Regions from separate parts of the Staphylococcus pasteuri genome, predicted to be linked through region 3. Evidence: predicted binding sites of a transcription regulator. Region 3 holds the regulator's gene; each other region holds the start of a gene.
The links. The regulator Rex, encoded in region 3, represses fermentation and respiration genes when NADH is low (regulators of the CRP and FNR family bind a similar motif). The targets are predictions, from matches to a motif close to TTGTGAAATATTTCACAA.
Positions count from the first base shown of each region.

Region 1: Q4528_RS08015 (cytochrome ubiquinol oxidase subunit I) is a predicted target of Rex. The motif match lies at 8,074-8,091, and genes of this name have one in related genera.
Region 2: pflB (formate C-acetyltransferase) is a predicted target of Rex. The motif match lies at 6,806-6,823, and genes of this name have one in related genera.

Region 1 covers NZ_JAUOQO010000006.1:74,761-85,640, reverse strand. Annotated here, with positions in the region: gene Q4528_RS08060 (ABC transporter ATP-binding protein) at 1-788, opposite strand, end outside; gene Q4528_RS08055 (ECF transporter S component) at 801-1,376, opposite strand; TPP riboswitch at 1,463-1,564, opposite strand; gene graF (glycopeptide resistance-associated protein GraF) at 1,843-1,977, opposite strand; gene auxA (lipoteichoic acid stability factor AuxA) at 2,132-3,430, shown strand; gene Q4528_RS08040 (class I SAM-dependent rRNA methyltransferase) at 3,701-4,873, shown strand; gene Q4528_RS08035 (hypothetical protein) at 4,932-5,474, shown strand; gene Q4528_RS08030 (phosphocarrier protein HPr) at 5,630-5,896, shown strand; gene ptsP (phosphoenolpyruvate--protein phosphotransferase) at 5,898-7,616, shown strand; gene Q4528_RS08020 (glutaredoxin family protein) at 7,684-7,914, opposite strand; gene Q4528_RS08015 (cytochrome ubiquinol oxidase subunit I) at 8,114-9,469, shown strand; gene Q4528_RS08010 (cytochrome d ubiquinol oxidase subunit II) at 9,466-10,482, shown strand; gene Q4528_RS08005 (potassium channel family protein) at 10,600-10,880, shown strand, end outside.
Region 2 covers NZ_JAUOQO010000001.1:408,560-419,439, forward strand. Annotated here, with positions in the region: gene Q4528_RS01865 (NADH-dependent flavin oxidoreductase) at 1-2,393, opposite strand, end outside; gene Q4528_RS01870 (FAD:protein FMN transferase) at 2,465-3,394, opposite strand; gene pflA (pyruvate formate-lyase-activating protein) at 3,706-4,461, opposite strand; gene pflB (formate C-acetyltransferase) at 4,481-6,724, opposite strand; gene Q4528_RS01885 (M15 family metallopeptidase) at 7,091-7,753, shown strand; gene Q4528_RS01890 (NAD(P)-dependent oxidoreductase) at 7,835-8,473, opposite strand; gene pbp4 (penicillin-binding protein PBP4) at 8,635-9,876, opposite strand; gene Q4528_RS01900 (DoxX family protein) at 10,259-10,615, shown strand; gene Q4528_RS01905 (PepSY domain-containing protein) at 10,700-10,880, opposite strand, start outside.
Region 3 covers NZ_JAUOQO010000008.1:84,403-95,282, reverse strand. Annotated here, with positions in the region: gene Q4528_RS10080 (ABC-F family ATP-binding cassette domain-containing protein) at 1-1,248, opposite strand, end outside; gene Q4528_RS10075 (redox-sensing transcriptional repressor Rex) at 1,513-2,145, shown strand; gene Q4528_RS10070 (hypothetical protein) at 2,173-2,475, shown strand; gene Q4528_RS10065 (YeeE/YedE family protein) at 2,632-3,723, shown strand; gene Q4528_RS10060 (sulfurtransferase TusA family protein) at 3,736-3,960, shown strand; gene Q4528_RS10055 (ammonium transporter) at 4,138-5,388, shown strand; gene Q4528_RS10050 (LacI family DNA-binding transcriptional regulator) at 5,567-6,517, shown strand; gene Q4528_RS10045 (sucrose-6-phosphate hydrolase) at 6,637-8,121, shown strand; gene Q4528_RS10040 (carbohydrate kinase family protein) at 8,118-9,077, shown strand; gene agrA (quorum-sensing response regulator AgrA) at 9,148-9,864, opposite strand; gene agrC (quorum-sensing sensor histidine kinase AgrC) at 9,877-10,880, opposite strand, start outside.

The DNA.
Region 1 (10,880 bases), on a different contig from region 3:
CTACGAAGTATTTCTCCATCATTAAATTTAAATAATTGTTGTTGTGTAGATGGCGTTATTTTTTTCGGTTCTGGGGCATAATTCCATGCTTTAGGGTGCCATACTCCATATTCACTTAGCAGATGTTCAAAATGTTGTAAAATATGTTCTGGACTACCATCAGCGATAATTTGACCTTCATAGTTCATCAATAGGACTCTATCTACATGTTGCCAAATATGTTCTACTTTATGTTCTACAATCAGAACCGTTTGATCTTGCCATAGGTCTATTAGTCGCTGCCATAAATCTTCTGTAGCTTCTACATCTAACATAGCAGTAGGTTCATCTAAAAATAGGGTATCAGCTTGTTGCAAAATTGTTTCTACAATTGCTAGTTTTTGTTTCATGCCGCCACTTAGATGATTAATTTGTGTTGTTTCATTTACATTTAAGTTTACTGAGTTTAATGCATTTTCAATAGCTTCATCCATATCTTTTCTAGGAAGTTGTCTATTCTCTAATACAAAAGCTAATTCTTCATAAACTTTAGGCATACAAAATTGTGTATCTGGATCTTGAAAAATAACGCCATTATGGTCATTGATTTCTAAAGTGTCATATTTCATAGGTAATTCAATTAATTTTGGTACGATGCCACTTAATACATGGAGTAGTGTACTTTTACCAGAACCAGAAGGGCCGAGCAATAATACTTTTTCTTTGTCTTTAATTTCTAAATTAAGATCATCGAATATTTTTCGGTGACCATTTGGGTACTTCAAACGTAAATTTGTAACTTTTAGCACTTTAAAATCCCCTTATAATGAATCGTAGTCATCTTTAGATGCGGGTCTAAATAATTTAGTTACACCAGTTTGATCCAATGCTTTTACTAATAAGTAAGAAAGTAAACCAGATATAATGATGCCACTAAGTGCACGAAAAACAATAAATAAAATTAAATTCCATCCGGCAACTTCGTTTAAATATCCGTAATAGTAATCGACAGGGAATGAAATAAGTGCTGTAACCAATCCAGCTAAAATAGCAACCATAACTGAACGAGATTGATATTTAAAGATAGCGAATACAATTTCGCATGCTAAACCTTGTAAAAGTGCATATACGATTGTCGGAATATCAAATTTCCCCATAACAATTGTTTCACCAGCACCAGCTGCAAATTCAGCGAGTAAGGCGATACCTGGTTTAGGTATAATTAAATAACAAACTACTGCAGCCATAAACCAAACGCCATACGTTAATTGTTCAAGATGTAAGCCAGCAACTTGAGCAACATTGTAAAACAACCACCATAAATTATAAATGATTGCAAAAATAACAGAGATAAGCACTGTCACTAGTATCTCAGAAAGTTTTAAACCTTTTGACATAAAAAACATCCTCCTAAAAAACGCACAACCTTCTCTAGGAAAGTTGTGCGTAAAACATAAGAATATGTCTAAACATACGTTTATATCTTCTGTTAGTTACACTTTCCTACGCTAGTATCTAGCTAGATCAGGTTCAAAGGGTTTGAGGGTTAACCTCATCTCAGTTCAAAACACCCCTAGTGCGTTCATTAATTTAATTTGTCTTTAATGTAAGTTTTTTCGTGAAGAATGTCAAGGTGGTATAGAATATAAAAGTATAAATTGATGTTAATTTAATATACTTATAGACAACAAATACAATTCATGGAAAAAGAAGATTTTAGAACAATAATTTTAAAAGAAAGGGTATCTCAAATTAATTTATCAAAATACAAATAAGCTATGTAAATAGTATTACCTATCTACATAGCTTTATTCTTAAATTCATTACAAGTGCCTATCTGTATAATTAAAATTTAGTCAACTATTAATTTAATGCATCGTCGATATCTTTTTTAGTTTGCTCAATATCATCAGATTTATTTTCTTTTTGCTCTTTTAATTTTTCTTCTGCTTCTTTTGCTTTTTCAGCTGATTTTTTATTTAATTCTTCGTTACTCATAATAAATCCACCCCTAATTGTGTTTTATTTGTTTACATACTACTTTTACCCAGTTATGCTAATATTAAACTTTTCTAGGTCTATAGATGTATTTAGTGATTTATTAAAGACAAGAAGAAGTTCTTCATATATAATAACTTTTGAGGTGAATAGTATGTCTTTTCTTAAGAAACACACCGAGATTATATTTAGTTATATTATCGGTATCGTTTCACTTTTCACAGGACTCATTATATTAATCAATTTACCACTTATTAAACAATTAAATGGTGATAAGAAGGTAAATACTCATGTACATAATATATGGGAATTCCTGAATGCATTTTTCGCTGAAATCATAAAAGTGATGAGTAGATTTATAGGGAGCTTCCCAATAATAAGTGCCATTATCATTATTTTATTTGGTATCTTAGTTATGTTACTCGGTCATACATTATTTAGAACAATTAAGTATGACTATGATATTTCTATTTTCTTCTTAGTTATAGGGATTATGTATTTCCTAATAACTTTAATTCTAATGATGCAAGTATATGGTTTCTTCGGTATCGTATTTATTATTCCATTCATCATTCATATCGGTTATATCGTTTATAAAGATGAATTAAATAGTAATAATCGAAAAAGTCACTATATGTGGATAATCGTATCATATGGTATCAGCTATCTTATTACACAAATTGCATTGCATGGTCGTATTGACTCTAATGAAATTGAATCTATTGATATTTTAAGTGTGAATACATTCTTTATCATCATGTGGTTATTAGGACAAATGTCTATTTGGAACTTCTTATTCTTAAGACGAGCTTTACCGCTAACGAAACAAGAATTAGGGGAAGAAGAACCAGAATTATCAAGAACAAGTAAAGGTAACGTTTCAAATCAAACTAAAGTTCACTTAAAACAACTTCAAGATAAGACAACAGAATATGCACGTAATACTAGAAGAAGTGTCGATTTAGAAAAAATTAGAACTAAAAGAGATAAGTTTAAAGAAAAAGTTAAAAATATTGTTGATATCCAGGAAGATGATATTCCAAATTGGATGAGAAAACCTAAATGGATTAAACCAATGTATGTTGAAATATTCTGCGGTGTAGTTATTTTCTTCTTTACATTTTTAGAATTTAACAACAGAAACGCCTTATTCTTATCAGGTGAATGGGAATTATCTCAAACACAATATGTGATTGAATGGGTAACATTGTTATTGCTGTTATTTATTATCATTGTATATATTGCGACAACATTAACTTATTTCTTAAGAGGTAAATTCTATTATCTTCAATTATTTATGGGAAGCATTTTATTCTTCAAATTATTAACCGAATTTATGAATATTATGGTTCATGGATTATTATTATCAGTGTTTATTACACCGACGCTATTACTAATGTTAATTGCAATCATAATTGCATACTCATTGCAATTAAGAGATAAACCAAAATAATACAATTGAAGTTATGCATGAAATAGATATGTATCGTTAACAATAATAATACGTATTTTTGAGCGGGTTACAGTTCCTTCTTATTAAAGATTGAATTGTGATACCGCTCTTTTTTTGTTAGAAAATAGGAGTAAGATGAAAAATTTGTTAAAATAGCGATTGAATTAAAATATTTACTTGTTAGCTTATAAAAATTAAAGTATAAGGCTTAATTGTGAATTTAAATTAATTTCCCGTAGAAATATATTAAAAGAGAGGTAAGTTAAGTATATGAAAATAGCAACTTTAAATAGAGGAAAAGAAACAAAATACCATAATCAATATCCACTAATAGACGAAGATGATATTTATGCACATGATCACCTGAAAGAGGGGGATTTATTCAAATTAGTAGATGGTAGGGAGCAATATATCGCAACCGCTTATGTAGGTCGACAACATAAAGGTTTAGGATGGGTGTTAAGTTATAATCCTTCTGAAGATATTAATACTGCTTTTTTCAAAAGACTATTCGAACAGGCATTGACTGAAAGAGAATATTATTACCATATTGATGGAACAAATGCTTTTAGATTATTTAATGCTGAAGGCGATGGTGTCGGAGGATTAACAATTGATAATTATGATGGGAACTTGTTAATTCAATGGTATTCAAAAGGAATTTATAAGTATCGTTACTATATTTTAGAAGCAATAAAATCAACATTTGAGTATCAATCTATTTATGAAAAAATGCGTTTCAAAGATACAGAGTATACTGGTGGATTTGTTGAAGGGGAACGTCAGACATTTCCAATTGTTATAGAGGAAAATTTCACATTTTATAATGTTGACTTAGAAGATGGATTAATGACTGGTATATTCCTAGATCAAAAAGAAGTAAGGAAAAAATTACGTGACCAATTTTCTGAGGGACGTCATATTTTAAACGTGTTTAGTTACACTGGTGCATTTTCTGTGGTAGCTGCTCAAAATGCTTTATCAACAACAAGTGTAGACTTAGCTAATCGTTCAAGAGGATTAACAGAGGAAAATTTTGGACTAAATGCGATTGATCCTAAATCTGAATATATTTATGTTATGGATACATTTGATTTTTACAATTATGCCAAAAGACATGGTCATCAATATGACACAATCGTTATAGATCCACCAAGTTTTGCACGTAACAAGAAAAAAACATTTTCTGTTCAAAAAGATTACGATAAATTAATTGACGGTGCTTTAGACATCTTATCTGAAAAGGGAACATTATTGTTATGTACGAATTCTAGTGTATTTTCACTTAAAGCATTTAAAAATGTAATTAAAACGACTTTAGATAATGCTGAAGTTGAATATGAAATTAAAGAAGTTATGGGATTACCTAAAGACTTTAAAACACATCCTCACTACAAACCTTCAAAATATTTAAAAGCGATTTTCGTTAATATTGAGCATTAAATATTTATAAACTGGGTATATAGTCTTAATGAAATATGAATCTGGGAAGGGGAATAAGATGAGTATTAGAAATAAAGTGACTAACAAAGTTACTAATACTGTTGGTAACAGAGTTTTAAATATTGAAGAAATTAAAGAAAAAAGTAATTTACCAGTAACTCAAAGTGAATTACAAGATAGACGAGAATCAGCGGAAAAACTCGTTAAAAAGAAATCTATATTATCATCTGGTATGAGTGTTGTACCTATTCCAGGTTTAGATTTTGGTGTTGATATCAAATTAATGAGAGATATCATAAGCGATGTAAACAAAATCTATGGATTAGATCATAAACAAGTTAATTCATTAAGTGATGATGTTAGAGAACGTATTATGTCAGCGGCAGCTATCCAAGGTAGTCAATTCATTGGTAAAAAATTGACAAATGCTTTGATGAAAGTAGTTATCAGAGATGTTGCTAAAAGAACAGCTGCTAAACAAACGAAATGGTTCCCATTTGTTGGACAAGCAGTTTCAGCATCAATTAGTTATTATTTCATGAAAAAATTAGGCCAGGATCACATTGAAAAATGTGAAAAAGTCGTCAAAGATTTACTTTAAAGACTATAAATTGTTATAATTTTGTAGAAATATACTGAAACCGGTTTTAAAGAAATTGAATTTAACTATTGGTTTTGGTAAAGTTAAAGTATAAAAAATTATGTTAGATTGTAAGTATATTGAAGATTCTAACTTATAGAAGGAGAAATAAATTTATGGAACAAAAATCATATGTAATTATCGATGAAACAGGAATTCACGCTCGCCCAGCAACAATGTTGGTACAAACAGCTTCAAAATTTGATTCAGATATTCAATTAGAATACAACGGTAAAAAAGTTAACTTAAAATCAATTATGGGTGTTATGAGTTTAGGTGTTGGTAAAGATGCTGAAATTACAATTTATGCTGACGGTAGCGACGAAACAGAAGCAATTGAATCAATCAGTGATGTCTTATCAAAAGAAGGTTTAACTAAGTAATATGTCTAAATTAATTAATGGTATTGCGGCATCTGACGGTGTAGCAATCGCTAAAGCATACTTAATAGTTGAGCCAGACTTAACTTTTGACAGCAGTGAAACAATCACTGATGTTGAAGGTGAAACTAGCAAATTCAATAACGCTATCGAAGCATCTAAAATTGAATTAACTAAAATAAGAAATAATGCAGAAGTTCAATTAGGCGCTGATAAAGCAGCTATTTTTGATGCACATTTACTTGTTTTAGATGATCCAGAATTAATTCAACCTATCCAAGATAAAATTAAAAATGATAAAGTTAATGCTGCGACAGCATTAAATGAGGTTACTACTCAATTTATTACTATTTTTGAATCTATGGATAATGAATATATGAAAGAACGTGCTGCTGATATTAGAGACGTTTCTAAACGTGTTTTAGCACATATTCTTGGTGTTGAATTACCAAACCCAAGTATGATTGATGAAAGTGTTGTTATTATTGGTAATGACTTAACACCTTCTGATACAGCACAATTAAACAAAGAATTCGTTCAAGGTTTTGTTACGAATATTGGTGGCAGAACAAGCCACTCAGCAATTATGAGTCGTTCTTTAGAAATCGCTGCTGTTGTAGGTACAAAATCAATCACTAAAGAAGTGAAACAAGGTGATATGATTATTGTCGATGGTTTAACAGGTGATGTTATTATCGACCCTACAGAAGATGAAGTAATTGCTTATCAAAATAAACGTGAACGTTTCTTTGAAGATAAACAAGAATTACAAAAATTACGTGATGCAGATACTGTATCTGTAGATGGTGTTCATGCTGAATTAGCAGCTAACATCGGTACACCAAATGATTTACCAGGTGTAATTGAAAATGGTGCACAAGGTGTTGGATTATATCGTACTGAGTTCTTATACATGGGTAGAGATCAATTACCTACTGAAGAAGAACAATTCGAAGCTTATAAAAAAGTATTAGAAACTATGGAAGGTAAACGTGTCGTTGTTCGTACATTAGATATTGGTGGCGATAAAGAATTACCTTACTTAGACTTACCTGATGAAATGAATCCATTCTTAGGTTACAGAGCGATACGTCTTTGCTTAGCACAACCCGATATTTTCAGACCACAATTACGCGCGTTATTACGTGCCTCTGTTTATGGTAAATTAAATATTATGTTCCCAATGGTTGCAACTATCAAAGAATTCCGTGATGCTAAAGCTATGTTATTAGAAGAAAAAGAAAATCTTCAAAACGAAGGTTATGATGTATCTGATGACATTGAAATTGGTATCATGGTTGAAATTCCAGCAACTGCAGCTTTAGCTGATGTATTTGCTAAAGAAGTTGATTTCTTTAGTATCGGTACAAATGATTTAATTCAATACACATTAGCTGCAGACCGTATGTCAGAACGTGTATCTTATTTATACCAACCATACAACCCTTCAATTTTACGTTTAGTTAAACAAGTTATTGAAGCTTCTCACAAAGAAGGTAAATGGACAGGTATGTGTGGTGAAATGGCAGGAGATGCAACTGCAGTGCCATTATTATTAGGTTTAGGATTAGACGAGTTCTCAATGAGTCCTACATCTATTCTTAAAGCTAGAAGACAAATTAATGGCTTAAGCCAAAACGAAATGTCAGAATTAGCAAATCGTGCTATTGATTGTGCTACACAAGAGGAAGTTATCGAATTAGTTAATAACATTTCAAAATAATATATATTAAAAAGCAACTAGGGCAATTAATTTTGCTCTAGTTGCTTTTTTGTTTGTTCATTCAAGATTATTTAATATTAAAAGCATCATTAATTTTATCCATATCAACTTGATACATAGGTTGGTTATCTAACAATATAAATGGGGTAGCAAACGCATCATAATCCATCATTTCAATACGATATTGATTATTTTTAATGTTTTTTTCTATAAAATCAACATTATTTGCTTTTAGATGATTTTTAACAAATGTACAAGGTGGACAATCGTCTTGAGTATATAATGTTATCTGTGACATCGAAAATTTCCTTTCTCTTAAATTTGTATAGACTTATCTTATAGATAAATTCTTAAAATATCAATGGTGTGAACATTGTGTGTCTTTTAATAAATTTTATATCAAAATTGTAAGCAGATGTATTTTGTTTGTGATACAGAAGATTTATAATTTTAAGCATTGTAAAATATTTAAAATTATAAGTACAAGGTGATTATATATGGATTCAGTAGAAATAAGCCGATTGCTTACAGGTATGACATTAGCAGTACATATCATATTTGCAACAATCGGTGTTGGTATGCCATTAATGTTTGTTATTGCAGAATTTCTTGGTATACGTAATAATGATGCGAATTATATAGCATTAGCAAGAAGATGGTCAAAAGGTTATACAATAACTGTTGCAGTTGGTGTTGTAACGGGTACAATTATTGGTTTACAACTGTCGCTTGTTTGGCCGACATTTATGAAAATGGGTGGTCATGTCATAGCCTTACCATTATTTATGGAAACATTTGCTTTCTTCTTTGAAGCAATTTTCCTAAGTATTTATCTTTATACATGGGATAGATTCAAAAATAAATGGATTCACTTTTTCATTGGTTTACCTGTGATTATCGGTGGGTCGTTCTCAGCATTTTTTATAACGTCAGTTAACTCATTTATGAATACACCTGCTGGCTTTGAAATGAAGAATGGTCGAATGGTGAATGTTCAACCATTAGAAGCAATGTTTAATTCATCATTTATTGTAAGATCATTTCACGTCGTTGCGACAGCAGGTATGACAATGGCATTCGTTCTTGCAGCAATTGCAGCGTTTAAGTTATTAAAAAATCGTCACCCAGAAGATAAAACATATCATTTAAAATCTTTAAAAATGACTATGATTGTTGGTTTTATATCAACATTATTATCTATGTTAGCAGGGGACATGTCTGCAAAATTCTTGCACAAAGTACAACCTGAAAAATTAGCAGCTTATGAATGGCATTTTGATACGCAGTCACATGCCAATTTAGTATTTTTTGGTGTATTAAACGACAAAACAAAAGAAGTATCTGGTGCTATTGAAATACCTGGAATGTTAAGTTTTTTAGCTGATAATAATACGAAAACAACAGTAAAAGGACTTAATGATTTTCCTAAAAATGAATTACCACCATTAATCGTTCATTATTTCTTTGATTTAATGGTATCTATGGGTGTATTTTGTTTTATTGTTTCTGGAATATATATGTTATTTTTAATCATTAAAAAATTACGTAAGTTTACAACTCATAAAGCTATGTTATACGGTATTTTATTAACTGGACCAGCTTCTATGTTAGCTATAGAGTTTGGTTGGTTCTTAACTGAAATGGGACGCCAACCATGGATTGTAAGAGGTTATTTAAGAGTTTCACAAGCTGCAACACAAGCTGGAGGCATTACGTTAGTAACAATACTATTTGGTTTATTATATTTAGTACTTTTAGTAACTTCAGCTTATGTTTTACTAAGAATGTTTAAAAATAAACCGGCAATCAATGATGTTGATCGAGTAATTAAAGAAAGAGGTGATAGCAAATGATGTATTCATATATAGGTATTACAGTGTTATGGATTTTTTTATTTTGCTATATCATCGTAGCCTCAATTGATTTTGGTGCAGGATTCTTTGCACTCCACTCTAAAATTACTGGTGATGAAAAGAAAATTAATCACCTTATTGAAAGATATTTAAGTCCAGTTTGGGAAGTAACCAACGTATTTTTTGTATTTTTCTTTGTCGGTTTCGTTGGTTTCTTTCCGGATTCAGTTAAGTATTTAGGAACAGTGCTACTTGTTCCCGGTTCACTTGGAACGATATTGATTTCAATTAGAAATAGTTTTTACGCATTTGAAAATTATGGTCAAGATACTAAATTACCATGGATTGTCTTATATGGTTTAACAGGTTTGTTGATTCCGGCTGCATTAGCGACTGGATTAACGATTTCAGAAGGTGGCTATATAAAAGAAGTTGGTAATCATGTTGATTTGGAATGGGTTCAATTGTTATTAAGTCCTTTCGCATGGTCCGTAGTATTTTTAGCCATTATATCTGTACTTTATATATCTTCAGGATTCCTAACGTTTTATGCTAATAAAGCGAATGATAAACCAGCATACGATTTAATGAGACGTTGGCATATATTTTGGGGACCACCAATGATGATTATTTCATTATTTGTCTTTTTATCACTAAGAGTTCAAAATTCATATCATTTTAATAATGCTGTCTTTAACTATTGGTGGATGTTTGTTATTAGTTTTATATTTTTCTTAATTGCTGGTGCATTAACAATATTTAAGAAAAATCATGGCTTGGCATTTATTATGGTTATTCTACAGATGTTATTTGCCTTTTTCGGATATGGTATCAGTAAATTGCCATATTTATTACAACCATTTGTGAAAATTTCAAGTTCCCATGTCAATGATGAAATGGGTCTAGCACTTGTAATAGCATTTATTTTAGGTTTACTTTTATTAGTTCCATCGTTAATATTATTATTGAGATTATTTGTTTTCGATAAAGATTATGTTGAGGGCAAAAAATAATTTATAAAAGTTTATCAATATATAACATCGGTATTGAATCAATTTTTAAAGTGTTACATTAGTAAGGATTGATTTAGCCGTTGTTATTTAAATGTGTATATATTACGGAGGACAATTATGGAAAAGGAATACGTTGTAATTGGTTTAGGTCGTTTCGGTGGCAGTATTGTTCGTGAACTTAACGCCTTAGATATGGATGTTATGGCTATTGATAGTGATGAAAATAGAGTCAATGAATATAGCGATATTGCAACACATGCAGTTGTTGCAGATACAACAGATGAAGCAGTAATGAAAAGTTTAGGTATAAGAAACTTTGATCATGTTATTGTGGCAATTGGTGAAAATATTCAATCTAGTACTTTAACAACACTTATTTTAAAAGAATTAGGTGTAAA
Region 2 (10,880 bases), on a different contig from region 3:
GGCATCATTTGAGAGAATCCCATACCAACAAGTTCTGCACCTGCTTGGACACCTAAACGTATACCATCACCAGTAATTGCAGGTGAGTTAGTTGTTTTAATATCATCTGGAATACTATCCCAATACGTATTATATTGTTGTAACATTTTAGTATTAGCACCAAATCCACCTGTAGCAAGTACTACACCATGTTTTGTATGAATTTTAACTTTAGCTCCGTTTGCTTTACGAGCTTCAATACCTACAATTTTATTGCCTTCTTTGATTAATTTTTCGGCTGTTGTTTCAGTGAATATACGACCGTGATGTGTTTTAACATAGTCACCAAGATTTTCGATAAATTCTAAACCTTGTGCTTTCATTGGTTTATGACCACGACGCCATAATGCACCAACTGGCATATCTACGAATGAACGATCGAAATGTACCCCTTTTTCTGTTAGCCATTTAACAGAATCTAATACATTATCTGTGAGTGTTTTAACTAGTTCATAGTCACCTGTAATTTCTACATTATTTTTATCTTTACGTTTACCACCTAAATATGTTTGAATTCGGTGTAATTCAATTGAATCGAATAAGTTATTGCCTTTTTCACTATCGTCATCTAAATAGGCTTTAATTTGAGATTTTACTGTGCGGAAATCTTCTTTATAATCATCATCTATATCATTTTCATCATGTTCTAATAGTTGTTTTAATGTCTCATGTTCACCAGCTAATGCAGGGAAACTACCTTGCCATTCTGGTTCAACTGCATTGACTTGTCCGCCAGTACGTATCGTATTTCCTCCGATAGCAGCAAATTTTTCAAGCATAATCACTTCTTTACCTTCATCTAAAGCAGTAGCTGCAGCACTTAAACCTGCACCACCAGTACCGATTACAACAATATCTGTTGTTTCTTCAATTGTTTCGTTTGACCATTGAACAACTGGTTTAGGACGCGCGCGTAGTACATCAGGATCTTCGCCAGCTTGTTCAATCGCTTCAGCAATACCTTGAATAATACCTTCACTTGTAACAGTTGCCCCAGAAACTACGTCTACATTTAATGTTTGTCCTTCAATGATATCTTGTGGTAAACGTTCAAATACTGGATTAGCAATACCTTCAGATTCTCCACTGTCATCAACTTCAATACTTACAATTTTATCTTCAGACAGTTCTACTTTCATAGGTAAATTACCGTTATGTCCTTTAGCAAATACGTTATAAGTACCTTTATTAAATTTCACTTTTTTATTTTGTAATGCTTTAAGTTTTTCGTATTTTCTATGTTCTTCTTCTTTGTCTAATATCATAAAGTCCATTACTTTCCATAATGGTGATGGAATGTGTAATACTTTTTGGTCATGAATATCAACAAATTGTTCTACTTCTTGGTCGTTAATAATCTTTTCAGTCCAATTTGGTTCAATTAAGTATGCTTTACCAACTGCTAATAGGTCATATCCTAGTTCTAAAGCTTCTTCAGCATCTTGTTTTTGTGAAATGCTTCCAACACCTATTAAAGGAATGCTTGCCAATGTTTCATTTCTAGAATTTAAGTATTTATTAATTAATGGCTCAGAATCGTCTTGATTAACGATTGACGTACGTTTATAACTATTTGCTGAAATATGGAAGTAGTCAGGTTTATATTCAGCAAGTGTATTTAAGAGATACATTGTATCTTCAAATCTAATACCTGGTTCTTCTAATTCTTCTGGAGAGAAGCGATAACCTATAATAAAATCTTTAGCGTCTGCTTGAGCTACAACACTTTGAACTTTTTTCAATACTTCGATTGGGAATTTTGTACGTTTTTCTCGACTACCGCCCCATTCATCTTGTCTTCTATTAGAGTGAGGAGAGAAGAATTGTTGAATTAAATACGTATTCGCACCGTGAATTTCTACACCATCGAATCCCGCTTCAATTGCTCTACGAGTTGCTTCGCCAAAGTGATTAATCATTTGTTCTATTTGTGATGTAGTCATTTCACGCGGTGTTGCAGCATCAGGTCGCAATGCAGTAATTGGACTTGCGGAGATTGGCTGTTCTCCTTCATTTAATTTTGGATTAGCCATACGACCGGCATGATAAATTTGTAGAATTGCTTTTGATCCTTTGTCTTTAATCGCTTGTGCTAATCTTGCTAGACCTTTAACCTTTTCATCTGTGTCAACACCAATAGCACCCGGGAATCCACGTCCATGATCTTCAACAAAGCAACTTTCTACAATAATTGCAGCTGCGTCACCTGAACGGTATTGATAGTAATCTATCATTTCTGAAGTCACACTACCGTCAAAATAGCCAGCTTGAATTGTCATTGGCGCCATTACAATACGGTTTTTCAATTCAGCTCCAGAGTTCAATTTGACAGTATCTAAAATTTCTTTATTCATAAGTCATCCTCCTGATAAATTGTGATTATTTTCACATGTGTATTTAAAAATATAATACTCATTTAGAGTATTTAAATTACATATTTTTTTTGCATAGAAATTCTTGAAGTTGAGACGATGTCGCCATCACGTTTAACAATGACACCTTCAATACCATCTATTTGATTAAGTAGTTCAATATTTTGTGATGCTTGCCCAAAACTACAAATCGTAGTCCATATCTCGCAGTCCACAGAATGATCAGATACGATGGTTACACTAGCAATATCATTATTAACTGGGTATCCCGTTTTACTATCTAATATGTGATGATACAATTGATGATCTTTTATAAAATAGCGCTCATATATACCTGAAGTCACAACAGATTGTTGCTGAATGTCTAAAACTGCAAGTGGATTACTATTCTTATAAAAAGGATTACGAATACCTACCTTCCAACTTCTTGATGTTGGTGTATTTTCACCAATCGTAATCACGTTACCACCAAAATCAATAATCCCTGAAGTTACACCATGATTAATGAAAAATGTTTGAAGTTGATCAGCAAAATACCCTTTTACAAGAGCGCCTAAATCAATCTCCATACCTTTCTTAGTTAAATAAACTTCATTTGTTGCTTCATTCAATTCTAGATTTTCAGGATTCGTTAACGTTATCGCATATTGAATGTCTTGTTCATTCGGCTTTTTAGCATCTTCAAAACCAATTTTCCAAAGTTTAACTAAAGGGCCTATTAAGATATTCATTTTTTGATTAGAAGTTAATGTTGCATGATAACCTAGCTGAATCATTTTAAATATTTCATCACTAGTTACTACTGGCCTTATACCAGCCATTCGGTTAATTTTCATTAAATCTGAGTGCTCGTCATTAGCACTAAATTGTTTTTCCCAAGTATGAATTTTGGACTCGGCTTGAGATAAAATTGAATCTGGTTGATTGTGATTAATTGATAAGCGAATCACCGTCCCCATTGCATTAATTATGACGTTTTTCAATTTATCCCCTCCTGAAATATATTTTGATAGCGTTTACAAAAAGTGCTAAAAAAATATAAAATTTAGAAATATTGCTAACTAATTCTATTTCCAAGTTCATACTACCATAAATACACAAAAATAGTTAAAATATGATAAATGTTCACAATTAAAACACACTTTAAAAATAAACTTAATGATTATTAAATTATTTTTTATATTTTGATAAATAATTAACAATTACTTCAAATTTTATTAAAAATGGACATATCAAATTCTGCTTTGATATGTCCATAATTTGAAGGGTATTTTATGGGGTATAATATAGTTTTTTATAGCGTGATTGGAATTTTTCCTTTGAAATTAACGTATTGATATGCCATTTTGACTGCTTCATCATCTGGTGGTTCAACATTTTCTAATTCGTACGGAATGCCTAAATTTTTCCACTTGTGTACTCCGAGTTGGTGATAAGGTAAGATTTCAAATTTTTCAACATTATCTAGCGAATTGATAAATTCACCCAATTTAATTAAATCTTCTTTATCATCTGAAATTCCTGGTACTAGAACGTGTCTTATCCATATAGGTTGCTTCATATCTGAAAGCTTACGTGCAAATTTAAGAATATGTGTATTCGGTTTGCCTGTTAATTTAATATGTTTTTCATTATCGATATGTTTAATGTCTAAAAGCATGAGATCTGTATATTTTTGTAATTCATCAAAGTGACGATTAAACGCTATTGTATCGTTAACACATCCAGCAGAAGTATCAAGACATGTGTTTATTCCATTAGCTTTTAACTCTTTAAATAATGCTTCTAAAAATGGCATTTGTAGCAATGGTTCGCCACCACTAACTGTAACTCCTCCACCTGAGGCGTCAAAGTATGGCTTATAAGGCAATACTTCATTTACCATTTCATCTACTGTCACTTCTCTTGATGGCTCATTAATTTTCCATGTATCTGGATTATGACAATATAAACATCTTAATAAACAACCTTGTGTGAATAATATATATCTAATTCCTGGTCCGTCTACTGTACCCATACTTTCAACGGAGTGTAAGTGTCCTTTAAGCATTTTGCTCCCACCTTATTTTCTACATTTGTTCGTGGAATGTACGAGAAATAACATCCAATTGTTGTTCACGAGTTAATTTAATAAAGTTAACTGCATAGCCAGATACACGAATTGTTAATTGTGGGTATTCTTCAGGATGATCCATTGCATCTAGTAATGTTTCTCTATTAAATACATTGATATTTAAGTGATGGCCATGTTGCATAGCGTAACCGTCTAGCATACTTGTTAAGTTTTTGTTTTGTGATTCTTCTTCTTTACCTAGTGATTTTGGAACAATACTAAATGTATTTGAAATTCCATCTTTACAGCAATCATAAGGAATTTTAGCTACAGAACTTAATGATGATAATGCACCTTTTTGGTCGCGTCCATGCATTGGGTTAGCACCTGGTGCAAATGGTTCTCCAGCTTTACGTCCATCTGGTGTATTACCTGTTTTCTTACCATATACAACGTTTGAAGTAATCGTTAATACACTCATTGTATGTTCTGAATCACGATATGTTTTATGGCTACGTAATTTTGTCATAAAGCGTTCTACCAAGTCTACTGCAATATCATCTACACGGCTGTCGTTGTTACCATATTTAGGGAAATCTCCTTCGATTTCAAAGTCTGTCACAAGTCCATTTTCATCTCTAATAGGTGTTACTTTTGCATATTTAATTGCTGATAATGAGTCTGCTGCTACAGATAATCCTGCTATACCAGTAGCCATTGTGCGAATGATATTTGTATCATGTAATGCCATTTCGATTCTTTCATAGCTATATTTATCATGCATGTAGTGGATAATGTTTAATGAATTAATGTAGACACCTGCTAACCAATCCATCATTTTTTCAAATTTAGCAAAGACTTCATCATAATCAAGTACGTCAGATTTAATACCTTCGTAACTTGGTCCTACTTGTTTTCCAGATTTTTCATCTTTACCACCATTAATTGCATATAATAATGTTTTAGCTAAGTTAGCTCTTGCTCCGAAGAATTGCATTTGTTTACCAATTTTCATAGCAGATACACAACATGCAATACCATAGTCATCGCCATAACTTTCACGCATCAAGTCATCATTTTCGTATTGAATTGAACTTGTTTTAATACTCATTTTTGCACAATAAATTTTGAAGTTTTCAGGTAAACGCACTGACCAAAGTACTGTTAAGTTTGGTTCTGGTGCTGGACCTAAATTGTCTAATGAATGTAAGAAACGGAATGAGTTTTTAGTAACAAGTGGTCTGCCATCGATACCTACACCACCAATAGATTCAGTAACCCATGTTGGATCTCCTGAGAATAATTCATTATAGTCTGGTGTACGAGCAAATTTAACAATACGTAATTTCATAATGAAGTGGTCGATAATTTCTTGTACTTCACTTTCAGTAATGTCACCATTTTTCAAATCACGTTCTGCATAAATATCTAAGAATGTTGATGTACGTCCTAAACTCATTGCTGCACCATTTTGTTCTTTAATTGCAGCTAGATATGCTAGATATAACCATTGCACTGCTTCTTTAAAGTTAGTTGCTGGTCGACTTAAATCGAAACCATACATTTGACCTAATTCTTTTAATTCATTTAAAGCTCTATATTGTTCTGATAATTCTTCACGTAAACGAATTACATCTTCTGACATTTCAGTAGACATTGTATTGAAATCGTGAAGTTTTTCTTCCATTAAGAAATCTACACCGTATAATGCCACACGGCGGTAGTCTCCAATGATACGTCCACGGCCATAAGCGTCTGGTAACCCAGTAATAATTCCTGCTTTACGGCAATCTAACATTTCTCTGGAATATGCATCGAATACACCTTGGTTATGTGTTTTACGATAATCTGTGAAGACTTTTTCAGTTTCTGGATCTAATTCATATCCATATGCTTCACATGCAGCTTTCGCCATACGTATACCACCAAATGGTTGCATTGAGCGTTTGAATGGTTTATCTGTTTGAACACCAACGATTGTTTCTAAGTTTTTGTCTAAATATCCTGCATCATGTGAAGTGATTGTCGATGCAACTTTTGTATCCATATCCCACATGCCACCGCGATCACGTTCTTCTTTAGACAATTGCATCACTTGGTCCCATAATTTTGAAGTAGCTTCTGTTGGACCTTCTAGGAATGCGTCGTCGCCTTCATATAAAGAATAGTTTAATTGAATAAATTCTCTTACGTCTGAATGTCTATTCCAACGTCCATTTTTAAAACCTTGCCAAGCATGAGTATGATTTGTTTCTAACATACCTTTCGCCTCCAATTATTTATTATTAGTTAATTAATTCCAAATTTTGTTATCGCTTTCACAAAGAGTATAGCATGTATTTTGTGATTATTTTCACATAATTTATGGCTAAATTATATATAATATGTGGCTGATTAAAGAACCTGTGAAATAAATTAATACAGTATATCTTTTAAATTATCTGTTATATAACAATTTTATAGTTAATGGTAAAAAGAATAGTTTGTCACTTTAAAAAAGTGAATTTATTGACTAAATACAATTAAATTTTCAAGCAAATATGTTAGGCTAATTTAGTATGGAATGATGACATCATCTAACCTTCAAGTATTGAGTGATTAATAGTTTAAAGGAGTTAAATGTTACATGAAGAAGTTATATCTTTTTTTATTAATGGGATTATTAATACTGTCAGCATGTTCAAATGGTCATTTAGGTGAAAAAAATCAAAAAAGTGATAATAACCATTCGAAGAAAAATCATAAAAAGATTAAAAAAGACGGAAAGACATATATTGATGGTATTCTAATCGTAAATAAACAAATTAAATTACCTAAAGATTTCAATCCAGGAGAAAATCCAAAAGCGGTACGTGCTTTAAATAAAATGATGACAGATGCAAAGAAAGATAATATTCAATTATATAAAATAAGTGGTTTTAGAAGTTATCAAACACAAGTACAACTATTTAATAATTATAAAGCTAGAGATGGCGAAAAAGCTGCTAATAAATATAGTTCGAAACCAGGTCACTCTGAACATCAAACTGGATTATCATTTGATGTAGGAGCACAGGGCTCAGATAAAAATTTATATCGTAGCTTTGGTAAAACTAAAGAAGGTAAATGGATTAAAAAACATGCTGCTGATTATGGTTTCATTGTAAGATATGGGAAACATAAAGAGAATGAAACAGGTTATCAATATGAACCATGGCATTTACGTTATTTAGGAAAAGATAAAGCGAAAAAAGTTAAACAATCAGGTAAAAGTTTAGAATCATATTTAGGTTTATATCCTAGGAAATAAATAATAGAAAAAGGCGGAGATTTTGAATTGAATATCAACTCAAAATTTCCGCCTTACTTTATGATAAAAGTGATAACTTTATTATTTTTCTTCGCCTACAACTGTAAAACGTTCATTAATATGTTGTGGGTTTTCAATTTCATCTACAATAGCTATTGCAAAATCAGCATAGCTAATATAACTTTTTCCATTAGAATTCACTAATAGTTGATCTTTACCAGATTTATATTTACCAGTTCTTGCACCTTCATAATCAAATTCAGCTGAAGGACTTAAAAATGTCCAAGTAATTCCTTCTGCATTTTGTAATTCTTCAAGGTTTTGTCCTTGGCCTATTGCAGTTGGTTTGACTACATCTGGAAATTCTTCAGTGTCAATCAGTTTAGTAGTGTGAGCATCATCAACATATAAGCTTCCTGCACCACCAACAATAATTGCTCTAGTATCTGTACCTTTTAAAATATCAATTAAATGACGACCTGCATTAATATGACCTTCTGAATCGCCTAATGGTGCACCAAATGCATTTACCACTACATCAAATGCTGTAATATCAGAAGTAGTTAAATCATGAATATCTTTTTCAATGACATCTACATTTGAGTTCGAAACTTTTGATGCGTTTCTTACGATAGCCGTTACTTGGTTTCCTCTATCTACTGCTTCTTCTAAAATAAGTTGTCCAACTTTACCTGAAGCCCCAATAATTCCTACTTTCATTATAAACCCCTCCGTATTTCTAGTTATAAAGATTAATTTAAAAGCAATTAATCTATATATAAATGTAATCTTTGCAGTTACTTATGTTTTTGTCAATTTAATAGCTCTTAATACAAATTCTTATCCATAAAGTGGTAGGTTAGTTATCTCAATTTATATATTTATTTATTATTCTTAAAATAAATTTTGATACCAATAATTGTCAACATACCAAGTAATACAAGGCCTACGACCGCCATAAGTATGTAAAGGAAAATCATGCCCCAATGTGTCGTAGCTTCAACTTTAACGCTAGGGGCGTGATGATCTTTTATAAATTGTCTATCATAATCAACGTATAATCGATTGTCTTTAGAAACTTTCAATTTATATTTTTTCTTATCTTTTGGAACTAAATCATATAAATCTTTTTTAACTTCGTATTCCTTATCATCTATCTTATGTTCCCCTTTTGAAACAACTTTACGGTATTCATATTGTTTAAAAGCATGCTCAGTTAAAGCATTCGCAAGTTTTTGACGTGCGTGTTTAGCTTGTTCATTAGGATAGGGCATAACATTAAATATGCCAGTAACGATTCTTAAATGGTGTCGTTTAGCTGTTAATTCTAGATTATAGCCATTGTCACTAGTACCTGTTTTCAATCCATCAACATCTTTCATAGCATCTGCTTCATTTGGTAATGACGTATTTGTATTATGTAGCTCTTGATTAGATTGTGTATCTTTAGAAAGCTTTGTAATTTTTAAAACATCCGGATGTTCTTTTAACAAATTTGTGCTGAGTATAGCCATATCTCGTGCAGATGTATGAGAAATAGTATCATTTTTATATTTTTTCGGTTCATATGGTTGTAATACTTTATTATTTGCTCCACTTGGATTAGTAAATTTTGTATTTTTCATACCTAATTCTTTTGCTTTTTTATTCATTCTATCTGTGAATTTTGAAGAATTGCCATCAATATGTTCAGCTAAAACTAACGTAGAAGCATTACTTGATTCTAATGCTGCTTGTTTCAATAATTGATTGATTGTAACAGTTTCACCTTGTTTTAAAGGAAATGTTGTTAAATTAGGTAATTCTGACATTTTTTCATATCTTGATGTAATTTTTACTTTATCGTTCATTTTCACTTTTCCAGATTTAATATCATCGTATATTAAATTCATTGTCATCAATTTGGTTGTTGAAGCTGGATCAACTTGTTTTTTGTCGTGATAATTGTAGAGTATTTGTCCATCCTCAGTAGTTACTATCATACCTTTTGGATTGTATTGCTTATCAATGTTTTGTTTTTCTTGTTTAGCTACGTCTACAGGTGACTGTGATGCTAAAACAGTTGGTGATACAACGATTAAACACATAATTATCATCAGAATACTGGTCAAAACTTTTTTCAATGATGTTCCCCCTATTAATATTTTTATATCATTTAGTTACTATATGTAATTTGCATATACCTATATTTATAAGTGCCCTACTTAATTTCACTCTAAACTAATTTGGTATTTATGTATATATTATATGAACATAAGTATTATAACGTAATTGACTTACTCTATTAAAATTTTATTATCAAATTTTGTAAAATATGTATTTCTAAAGTAAGAAGGACTTTATTTTTTAAAATTTATAGCATTTTATCGTTTTATTACATTTTGTAATCTATTTTTAATTGTTTAGTTACAATAAATATCTGATTTGTTCTTGAATGTAAATAGCTAGCATTGTAATATAACTGTTATATCAAGTATATAAAATATACAAAAGGAGTTATACGCTATGAGAATAGGATTATTATTAATTAGACTTATGTTAGGTGTCACTTTTACAATACATGGTTCACAAAAGGTATTTAGTGGATTTAAAGAACCTATGGAAATGATGGCTGGCTTAGGCTTTCCAGCATTTTTAGGCATTTTATTAGGATTGTTTGAATTTATTGGTGGTATCTTTATGATTATAGGTTTACTTTCAAATTACGTTGCTGCTGGTTTTATCGTTATTATGCTAGGCGCATTATTTACGGTACATCTATCACAAGGTTATATGGCTTCAGAACTTGTAATTATACTTCTAGTTATGAGTATTGCTGTAATGATCTCTTATAATTGGAAGAAATTATTAGAACTATATTAATTTTTAAATAGAACATTCAGATACACGAAAAGCAACCTAACATATCGTTAGGTTGCTTTTTCAAATACGATTTTCTATTATATACTAATCATCTTGTTGATTGTCTAATACTTTACCTGTTTTAGCATCGACTGTTATTTCATGTTTTTCTTTACCTTTTTGTAGGTCGAAATCATAAACTAATTTTCCATCATCTTTAGATAATGACCATTCTTTAACGTCACCGTCAAATTCTTTTTGAGCAGATTTAATGGCATCTTTATAA
Region 3 (10,880 bases):
CCAAACATAATCTAAAATAGTTTTATTTGATTTAAACTCAGCTTGTTTTTGATCATAGTAACCCATATTTAAATTAGCACCATATGTGATGTCACCTGCCAATTTGGATTGACGATTGGCAATTGTTTTAATTAAAGTCGTTTTACCAACACCATTAGGTCCAATAATGGCAATATGGTCTCCTTTTGAAACCTCCATTGTGATAGGTTGGGTAATAGGCGTTTGATCATAACCAATTTCTAATTGTTTGATATGCATAACATCATTACCAGTATTTCTATCAAAACCAAATTGAATATTAGCACTTCTAGCATCAATCATAGGCTTGTCGATGCGTTGCATTTTTTCTAATGTTTTACGACGACTTTTTGCCATTCCACTTGTAGATGCACGTGTAATATTTTTTTCAACAAACGTTTCAAGTCGTTTAATTTCTTCTTGTTGTTTTTCATATTCTTGCATACGTTTTTCATAATATTTATCTCTTTGTTGTATAAATTGTTCATAGTTACCTATATAGCGTTTTACTTCACCTAGGGCTACATCATAAACTTGAGTAATGATTTTATCTAAGAAATATCTGTCATGACTGATTATGACAATTGCACCTTTAAAGTATCTTAAATAATCTTCTAACCATTTTGTTGTTTCTAAATCAAGGTGGTTAGTAGGTTCATCTAGTAATAGCAAATCAGGTTCATTAAGTAACATTTGTGCAAGTGATAATCTTGTTTTTTGACCACCACTAAAATCATTAATAGGCTTATCAAAATCTTCTTCATTAAAATTCAAACCGTGAAGGACTGTTTTAATTTTACTATCATATTGATAGCCTTCAAGTTGTTCAAATTGATTAGATAGAGATTCATATTTTTCCATATGTAATTGATAGTCTGGTGTATCGTAATCTCCAGCATGCTTAGCTAACCAATCAGTTTCTTCTTTAATAAGGGATTCAATATTTTTAATATGTTCAAATGGTTTCGACATCTCTTCATAAACAGTGGCATTTGAGTCTAATGTCATTTGTTGAGTTAAATAGCCGATTTTAAGATTTTTAATTTTTGAAATATGACCACTATCATAATCTTCAGTACCTGCTATAATTTTCATAAGCGTTGACTTACCAGCACCATTTCGGCCAACTACACCTATGCGTTCACCAGTTTTAACTTCAAAATCAACGTTAGTAAAGATATCTTCACCATCGAACGATTTAGATATGTCATTAAGTTGTAAAAGTATCATCCGACTTCACCTTTCTATATTAGCGATATCATTATAAACTATTAATATAGTTTGATATGTTTAAAAATTTGTTAATCATATTATTCTTTATTTTACAGTATTAAGTCATGTCTTGAAACTAGGATATTTATTTTTAAATTTTATTAATGTATAATTAGCAAGTATTCATTGTAAACAATTATTTGAAATTTTATTATCGCAAACATATTTGCGTTGATTTAATAATAATTGTACCAGTTATAGCGTCGAAGGGAGACTTATAAAATGGCAAGTAACGTTAAAATTCCTCGAGCAACTTTAAAACGTTTACCATTATATTATAGATTTGTAAGTAATTTAAAAAGTAAAGGAATCGATCGTGTTAATTCTAAAACGATTAGTGAAGCATTACAAATAGATTCAGCTACGATTCGTAGGGATTTTTCATATTTTGGAGAATTAGGTAAAAAAGGATACGGTTATAATATTGATAGTTTAATTGAATTCTTCAAAAAGGAAATTAACGGAAGTAATGATATTAAAATTGCTATAGTCGGCGTAGGTAATTTAGGTCGAGCGCTATTAACGTATAACTTTTCTATACATGATGAAATGTCTATTACTGAAGCATTTGATGTAGATAAAAATGTTATAGGCGAACAAGTAGGAAAAGTAGTAATTAAAGATAGCAGAACTATTAAGGAAACACTAAAAAGCTTGGATATTGATGTAGTTATTTTAACTACACCTGAACATGTAGCACAAACTGTAGTAGATGAACTTGTTGAATCTGGTGTTAAAGGAATCATGAATTTCACGCCAGCAAGACTTAACACCCCTAAAGATGTACAAGTGCATCATATTGATTTAGGTATTGAATTACAATCATTGTTATTCTTTATGAGAAATTATGATTAATAAAAATATGATTTAGGAGGCTGTGAAATGACTAATAAATCAATATTAGAAGTGGGATGTACTTATAAAGCACATCTACCTTCATTAATATACATACCTGGTAAGTTAGTTTTGTCAGAGCAAACGATAGTATTTAAATCATATTATACAAATCATAATCCACTCAATTTAGAAATTAATGTAAAGCAAATGATTCGTTATGAAGTCAGAAAAGGCTTATTAGGTTATAAATTACTTATATATTATAGAAATGAATGGTTTAAATTTAGTCATTTGAAAGCTAATGAATTAAAAGAGCTTGTTCAACAAATAGATGATCTGCAATCATAATAGCTAGTTCACATCTTATCAATAGATAGGGTGTGTTTTTTTATGAGCTTTGAACAAAAAGAATTAATTTAATAATGAAATATTAAATTATAATCTTGAAAAAGAATACTTAATTGGATATAATACCTAGTAAACTTATCGGAAAAGAGTGATAAAATGATTTGGATGATAATTAGTGGTTTAATTGTTGGACTTTTGTTAGGTTTCGTTATGCAAAGAACCCGATTTTGTTTAGCCGGTGGATTTAGAGATATGTATGTACAAAAGAGTAATAAAATGTTTTACGCTTTACTCATTGCAATCTCAGTACAAAGTATTGGTTTACTCATATTAACTAGTTTAGGATTACTTACTGTGCCATCCCATACTTTTCCAGTAATTGGTACAGTAATAGGTTCCTTTGTATTTGGAATTGGAATTGTATTAGCCGGAGGATGTGCTACAGGAACATATTATCGTGCAGGAGAAGGTTTAATTGGTAGCTGGATAGCACTTATTTTATATGCATTAACAAGTGCAATTACTAAAACAGGTATTCTTTCACCAGTATTAAATTTCATTAATAAGCCTACAAATGTAAATGCGAGTATGTCCGAAACATTACACATTCCACATTGGATTTTAATTGTAATATTGGCTATCATTACAATTTATTTTGTTACTAAAACGCTTAGAAAACCTAAAGTTGCAGTACCAAAATTAAAACAAAAATATACAGGCTTAAGACATTATCTATTTGAAAAAAGATATCACCCATTTGCAGCTGCAATCGCAGTAGGATTAATCGCTTTATTAGCATGGCCAATGAGTAGTTCAACAGGTAGAAATCATGGCTTAGGTATTACTACACCATCTTCAAATATCGTAAACTTTCTAATAAGTGGTAATACAAAATTCGTAGATTGGGGAGTATTGCTGGTTATTGGTATATTCTTAGGATCTTATATTGCCGCAAAAGGTTCTAAAGAATTTAAATGGCGTTTACCAGATAAAAAAACAATTAGAAATAGTGCCTTAGGTGGTGCGTTTATGGGCTTTGGTGCGTCTGTCGCTGGTGGATGTTCAATTGGTAATGGTCTAGTTGAAACAGCAACAATGAGTTGGCAAGGTTGGATAGCACTTGGCTCTATGATTATAGGTGTTTGGTTTATGAGTTATTTTATTTTTGTTAAACCTATGAAACAATTACAAAAATCTACAACTAAACAGCCTAAAACGACATTACAACAGCATACACAAACAACTTAAGGAGGAAATAACATGGTATATGAATTAGGTACAGTAGGAATGGTGTGTCCTTTCCCATTAATAGAAGCACAAAAGAAAATGACTGAATTAGATTCAGGTGATGAATTGAAAATTGATTTTGATTGTACTCAAGCAACAGAAGCAATTCCAAATTGGGCTGCTGAAAATGGTTACCCTGTAACTAATTACGAACAGCTAGGCGATGCTTCATGGACGATTACAGTTCAAAAAGCTTAATTAAATAGATTTCAAAAGGAACGAGTATCCAATGAAAGATGCTTGTTCCTTTTTTCTATTTTATATTGGAATTTAATTTTATAGGTCATATTTTCTAACATGCTATGAAAGGAAATATGACCGATTTTTGCTATTTCTTTGAAAGTATTAGTAATATATTTTCAAAGGAGTGATCATATGAATTTAAATGATACAATGTTTTTATTTTTATGTACTTTATTAGTTTGGTTAATGACACCGGGATTAAGTTTATTTTACGGTGGTTTAGTACAATCTAAAAATGTATTAAATACAGTAATGCAAAGTATGTCAGCTATTATTATTGTTACTTTCGCATGGGCAATAATAGGGTTTAGTTTAAGTTTTAGTAAAGGAAATAATTGGATTGGTGGTTTAGAATACTTCGGATTAAACCATGTTGGATTCGATATTTCAACTTCAATTGATGCACATATACCGTTATCGTTGTTTATGTTATTCCAAATGATGTTTTGTACCATTTCTGTATCTATATTATCGGGTTCAGTAGCTGAAAAAATGAAATTTATTCCATATCTTATATTTGTATTTATATGGGTGATTTTAGTATATAGTCCTGTAGCTCATTGGGTTTGGGGAAAAGGCTGGATTAGTCAATTAGGTGCTTTAGATTTTGCAGGAGGGACTGTTGTACATATTACCTCAGGAGTATCAGGTTTAGTATTAGGAATAATGATTGGCATTGGAAAGAAACAAGAAAAGCCCACACCTCATAATTTACTCATTACATTAATAGGCGGGATTTTAGTCTGGATTGGTTGGTATGGATTTAATGTGGGTAGTGCTTTTACATATGATAAAATTGCTGCTGTTGCATTTGTTAATACAGTTATAGCAGCAAGCGCGGGTGCATTTGGCTGGTTACTAATTGAATATAAAATGAAAAAAACAACAAGTTTATTAGGATTATTATCTGGAAGTCTATCTGGTTTAGTTACAATAACGCCAGCAGCAGGCTATGTTAGCTATATAAGTAGTATGTTTATTGCGATGATAGGTGGCATTATTTGCTATATTGTAATTAATTATACTAAAGTCAAACTCAAATATAATGATGCATTAGATGCCTTTGGAATTCATGGTATAGGAGGTATTTTGGGTGCTATTTGTACAAGCATATTTCAATCACATCAAGTGAATGATTCAATACAAAATGGATTTATTTATAGTGGAGACTTTAAAATTTTAGGTATACAAATATTATCCGTAATAACAGTGATTGCCTTTAGTGGCATCATGACGTTTTTAGTAGCTAAAATAATCAGAATATTCACACCATTAGCGACGACACCTACTGAAGATCGAACAGGTTTAGATCAATTAGTACATGGAGAAAATGCTTATTTTTACGGAGAATTAAATAAATTTAATAGACATATTAAAAATTAGAATAAGATTAACTTGATATTAAGTAGAAGTATGAAACACATTTCTATTTGGTTAGTAAAATATTGATTGGAACTCACTTATCATATTTAAATTAATAGAATAAATAGGTATTTAAAGCGATTACATATGTGATAAAATAGTACTAAGTTTTCCAAAATATGATAGGTGAGTAATTTATATGAAAAATATATCTGATATAGCGAAGTTAGCAGGCGTATCTAAAAGTACCGTTTCAAGATATTTAAATGATGGTTCTGTTAGTAAGAAAACACGACTAAAACTAAGTAAAATCATTAATGAGCACGATTATCAACCCAATCAATTTGCACAAAGTTTGAGAGCAACACAGACACATTTAATTGGAGCTATTATTCCAAGAATGAATTCATATGCTGTAGATGAAACCATTAAAGGTATCGTTTCGCAATGTCATCAACACCATTATCAATTATTATTGAACTATACTGGGTTACAGATTGAAGCGGAAATAGATGCTATAGAAACATTATCACGCAGTAAAGTAGATGCCATCATATTAATGGCAACTGATATTACGGAGAGTCATTTAGAAGTTATTGATAAAGCTGACGTACCTATCATTATAGTGGGACAAAATTATCCAGGCTTACATAGTATTACACATGACGATTATCAAGCTGGTTTATCTGTAGGAAATTGGATTGGCCAAAGACAACCTCATCATGTGCACTTCTTTAGTGTCACTGAAAATGATATCGCTGTAGGTATTCACCGTAAAAATGGGTTATTAGATGGATTGGCAAGTCATCAAATCAAACCAAGTATTTTTGAAACGTCATTCAAATATGAAAATGCTTTAGAAGATGTACAACAATATTTGTCTCAAATAGATAAAGTTGACGTACTCGTTGGTGCTACAGATGCGATTGCATTAGCAATTCATAAATATAGCTTTAATTCTGAAAGAAATTGTAAACCTACTATCATTCATGGATTTGGTGGGGATCCGATGACTCAAATTGTTTCACCTTCAATTCGTACGATTCAATTTAATTATTTTGAAGCTGGTAAACGTGCAATGACTGAAGTAAGACAATTAATAAAAAATGAAAAAACTGAAGAATCAGTGGTTATTCCAGTGAAATTATAAATTTTATTTAATTCATATGGAACCGATACCAGTAAAAATGATAAAATATTAATGTCATTTAAAGTAAACGATATCGAATAAAACTAACAATTAATATTAATATATTTAGGGGGATATGAATGAAGGAATGGACTAGAGAAGAGCGTTATCAACGTATGGAAGATATTGATAGCGACAAGTTATTGGAATTAAAACAACAAACACAATTATCTCCATATAGACAAACTTATCATATTCAACCAGAGATGGGATTATTAAATGATCCAAATGGTTTAATATATTTTAATGGAAAATATTATATTTCTCACCAATGGTTTCCGCTAGGTGCAGTTCACGGATTGAAGTATTGGTATAATTATACGAGTAAAGACTTAGTACACTTTCAGCCTGAAGGTGTTATATTAAGCCCAGATACAAAATATGATAGCCATGGTGTATATAGTGGTAGTGCCTTTGAATACCAAGGACATCTTTATTATATGTATACAGGTAATCATCGTGATCATGATTGGCAAAGACAAGCAACGCAAATGATAGCTAGACTTAAAGATGACGGTACTGTAGAAAAGTTTCCTAAACCAGTCATTAGCCATCAACCTGAAGGATATACAAGCCATTTTAGAGATCCTAAAGTATTTAGTCATAATGATAAATATTACGCAATTATAGGCGCACAGACAAATGACGAATTTGGTAAATTATTACTATATCAAACTACAGACATAGTGAATTGGCACTATCTCGGCGAAATCAAAACAAAATTAAATCAATTTGGATATATGTGGGAATGCCCAGATTATTTCGAGTTAGATGGACATGATGTCATAATGTTTTGTCCACAAGGCATTGAAAGTGAAGAAGATAAATATCAAAATATTTATCAATCAGGTTATTTAATTGGAGATTTAAACTTTGAAACACTTAACTTTGATCACGAAGCATTTTTAGAGTTAGATAAAGGCTTTGATTTTTATGCACCACAAACATTTTTAGATGAAAATGGACAACGTATTTTAATTGGTTGGATGGGATTACCAGATACTACATACCCAACAGACGAAGAAGGTTGGGCACACTGTCTAACACTTCCTAGAGTATTAAATATTGAAAATGGTAAATTAAAACAACGTCCTATTAAAAACTTAGAAAAGTTACGTTACAACAAAGAAACAGCTTTAGGATATGCCAATAAATTCACAACCAAATTACATCCATATGAAGGTAAGCAGTATGAATTGATTATAGATATTTTAGAAAATGATGCTTCAGAAATTTATTTCGAATTAAGAACATCTAAAAATCAATCAACTGTGATTTCATATAATAAGCAAATGAATACTTTAACGCTTGATCGTACCGAAAGTGGTTTGCTACCTGGTAATGTTGAGGGTACAACTCGTAGTACGAAGCTAGATTCATCACTATCACAATTACGAATTTATGTTGATACCTCAAGTATTGAGATTTTCTGTAATGATGGTGAACGTGTATTAACTTCAAGAATATTCCCCGATAATAACGCAACAGGCATTAAAACATCTACAGAATCAGGACAAGTTTATCTACAATTTACTAAATATGATTTGAAAGGTGACAATCAATGAGACGTTTATTCGCAATAGGAGAAGCATTAATTGATTTTATGCCAACTGTGACAAATAAAGCTTTAAAGGATGTTGAACAATTCTCACGACAAGTTGGAGGGGCACCATGTAACGTTGCATGTACTGTACAAAAGCTTGGTGGACATGCAGAAATGATAACTCAATTAGGCAATGATGCGTTCGGTGATATTATCCTTGAAACAATTAATGACATTGGTGTAGGTACACAATATATTGAGAGAACTGATGAGGCTAATACAGCCCTTGCATTTGTAAGTTTAAAAGAAGATGGTCAAAGAGATTTCTCATTTTATCGTAAGCCATCCGCAGATATGTTATATGATGCAGATAATATCGATAAAATACAAGTTACTAAAGAAGATGTACTACATTTCTGCTCAGTAGATTTAGTAGAAAGCCCAATGAAAAAAGCACATTTAGCATTAGTTGAAAAATTTGAACAGGAACAAGGAACAATTATTTTTGATCCTAATGTAAGGTTACCATTGTGGGATAATGAAGATGATTGTCGAAAAGCAATTTTAGAGTTTATACCGAAAGCACATATTATTAAAGTTTCAGATGAAGAAATTGAATTTATAACTGGCGAACAAAATGAGTCAGAAGCAATAAACTCGTTATTTAAAGGAAATGTTAAAGCAGTTATTTATACAAAAGGGCCTAATGGTGCATCTATTTATTTAAAAGATGGAACTGAAAAACATCAAAATGGTGTGAAAGTTAAAGCGATTGATACGACTGGTGCAGGTGATGCATTTATTGGGGCTGTCATTAGTAAAATTTTAGAACAACAAGCAATTGATATTCCACAATTGTTTAAAAATTACGGTGACGAAATTTTAAAATTTAGTAATAATGTCGCTGCACAAGTAACGACAAAATATGGTGCTATTGAAAGTATTCCAACATTAGCTGATATAGAAAATCAATTATAGAATATACAAAAAAACCATCCGTATAGTGATTACGGATGGTTTTATCATTTAATAAAATAGAAAAGGTGTACTAGATTTTTTTAACATTACGAACAGATGCATAACAATGTTCTTTGTTTTTGAAATAGACAATACGTTCTTTTGAATCAATCGATTCTATGTTTCTTCGATTAACTACAAAACTATTGTGGCATCTAAAGAAGCGGTCATCTAATTGACTTAATTCTTTAAGATTACCATAAAATTCGATTTGTCTATTATCTAAATGGGCGATTAAACGATGTGATTTACTAGATGATTCGAAAAACATAATATCGTCATATTGTACATACACTGAATTACTTCCACGTTTTAATTCGATTGTTTCAACATTACTTTCTTTTGATAATAACTTAAGTCTTGTGTGAGCGGTTTCTAAACAATCAATAATTCGCGTTTTCAGTTCTGCTGGGTCATCTTTAAATATGAAATCCATCGCTGCCACTTTGTATACAAAGGTGAGGTATGTTAGTTCGCTATGACTTGTAACAAATATAATATTACCAACAGGGTCATGTTTGCGAATTTCACTACCTAATTTAATGCCATTAATATCTGCTTCGAGTTGGATATCTAAGAAATAACAACCGATATCATTCATTTCTTTTGATTGCTCAAGCACTTCATAAGGATCATCAGTTGCGAGAGCAAGCTCCATAGGTTTTTCCTCAATCATAATATAATTTTTAATAATTGAAGTCATATTCTCTCTTTGTTTTGGATCATCTTCGCAAATGAAAATTTTCATAGTTTCACATCCTTATGATTCTTTCTCTATAATTTCAATTTTTTGAACAAAAAAGCTATTTTCTATGACTGTATCTAGCAGTACATTTTCATTATTGTCAGTAATTTCTTTTAAGGTTGATAAACCTAGTCCACGGCTTTTTCCTTTTGTTGAGAAACCTTCTTCAAATAACTCATGTACGCGTGGAATATCATCATCACATTTATTCATAATAATAAGTGTGACAGATTCTTCTTCTTTGAAAAAGGCGATACGTATTAATGAATCATCAAGCGGTTCAGAGGCCTCAATGGCATTGTCTAAAGTGATGCCAATAATTCGACTTAATTCTATTGTATTCATATCAATACGCTCTATATTATCTGGAACCTCGATACTGATCGCTATTTCTTTTTCTTGAGCCTGTAGAATTTTTGTTGTAATAAGACCTTTAATTTCACGAACTTTTAATTTTTCTATACCATTAAGTTTTAAAGAACGTGTTTGTAGGTTATCTTTCATCGGTACAATTTGTTCATTAAAATATTGACGCAAGCCTGGCATATCATCCTCACGAATAAATTCAGACATCGTAGAAAGAATATTAACATAATCATGTCTAAACTTACGCATTTCATTATTAATGGATTCTATCTTTAAAGTATATTCATAATACGTTTCAATTTCTTGAAGGTTACGTTTGTAACGCATTTCTCGTAGAGTGAACATGGATAGAATGAAAATAATAATACTTAAAAAGATGATTAATCCAACGAATACAATTGCATATAATCTTAAACTATTAGGTGCACTCATGTCAGTTTGTGAAATTATGTAAAAGAACACAAAAGAAAATGATAATACAACAGAAATAATAGTAATATATGTTTTATTTAACGAAAGATAAGATTCTTTTAGTTTTTTGAATAAAGTTCTAATAAAATAAGCTAATAGTAAAGCAATAGAATAAAATAAAATGAAATGAAATATAACTAATAATTGACTTTTTGGAAAAATATTAACCATTGTTAGATAAA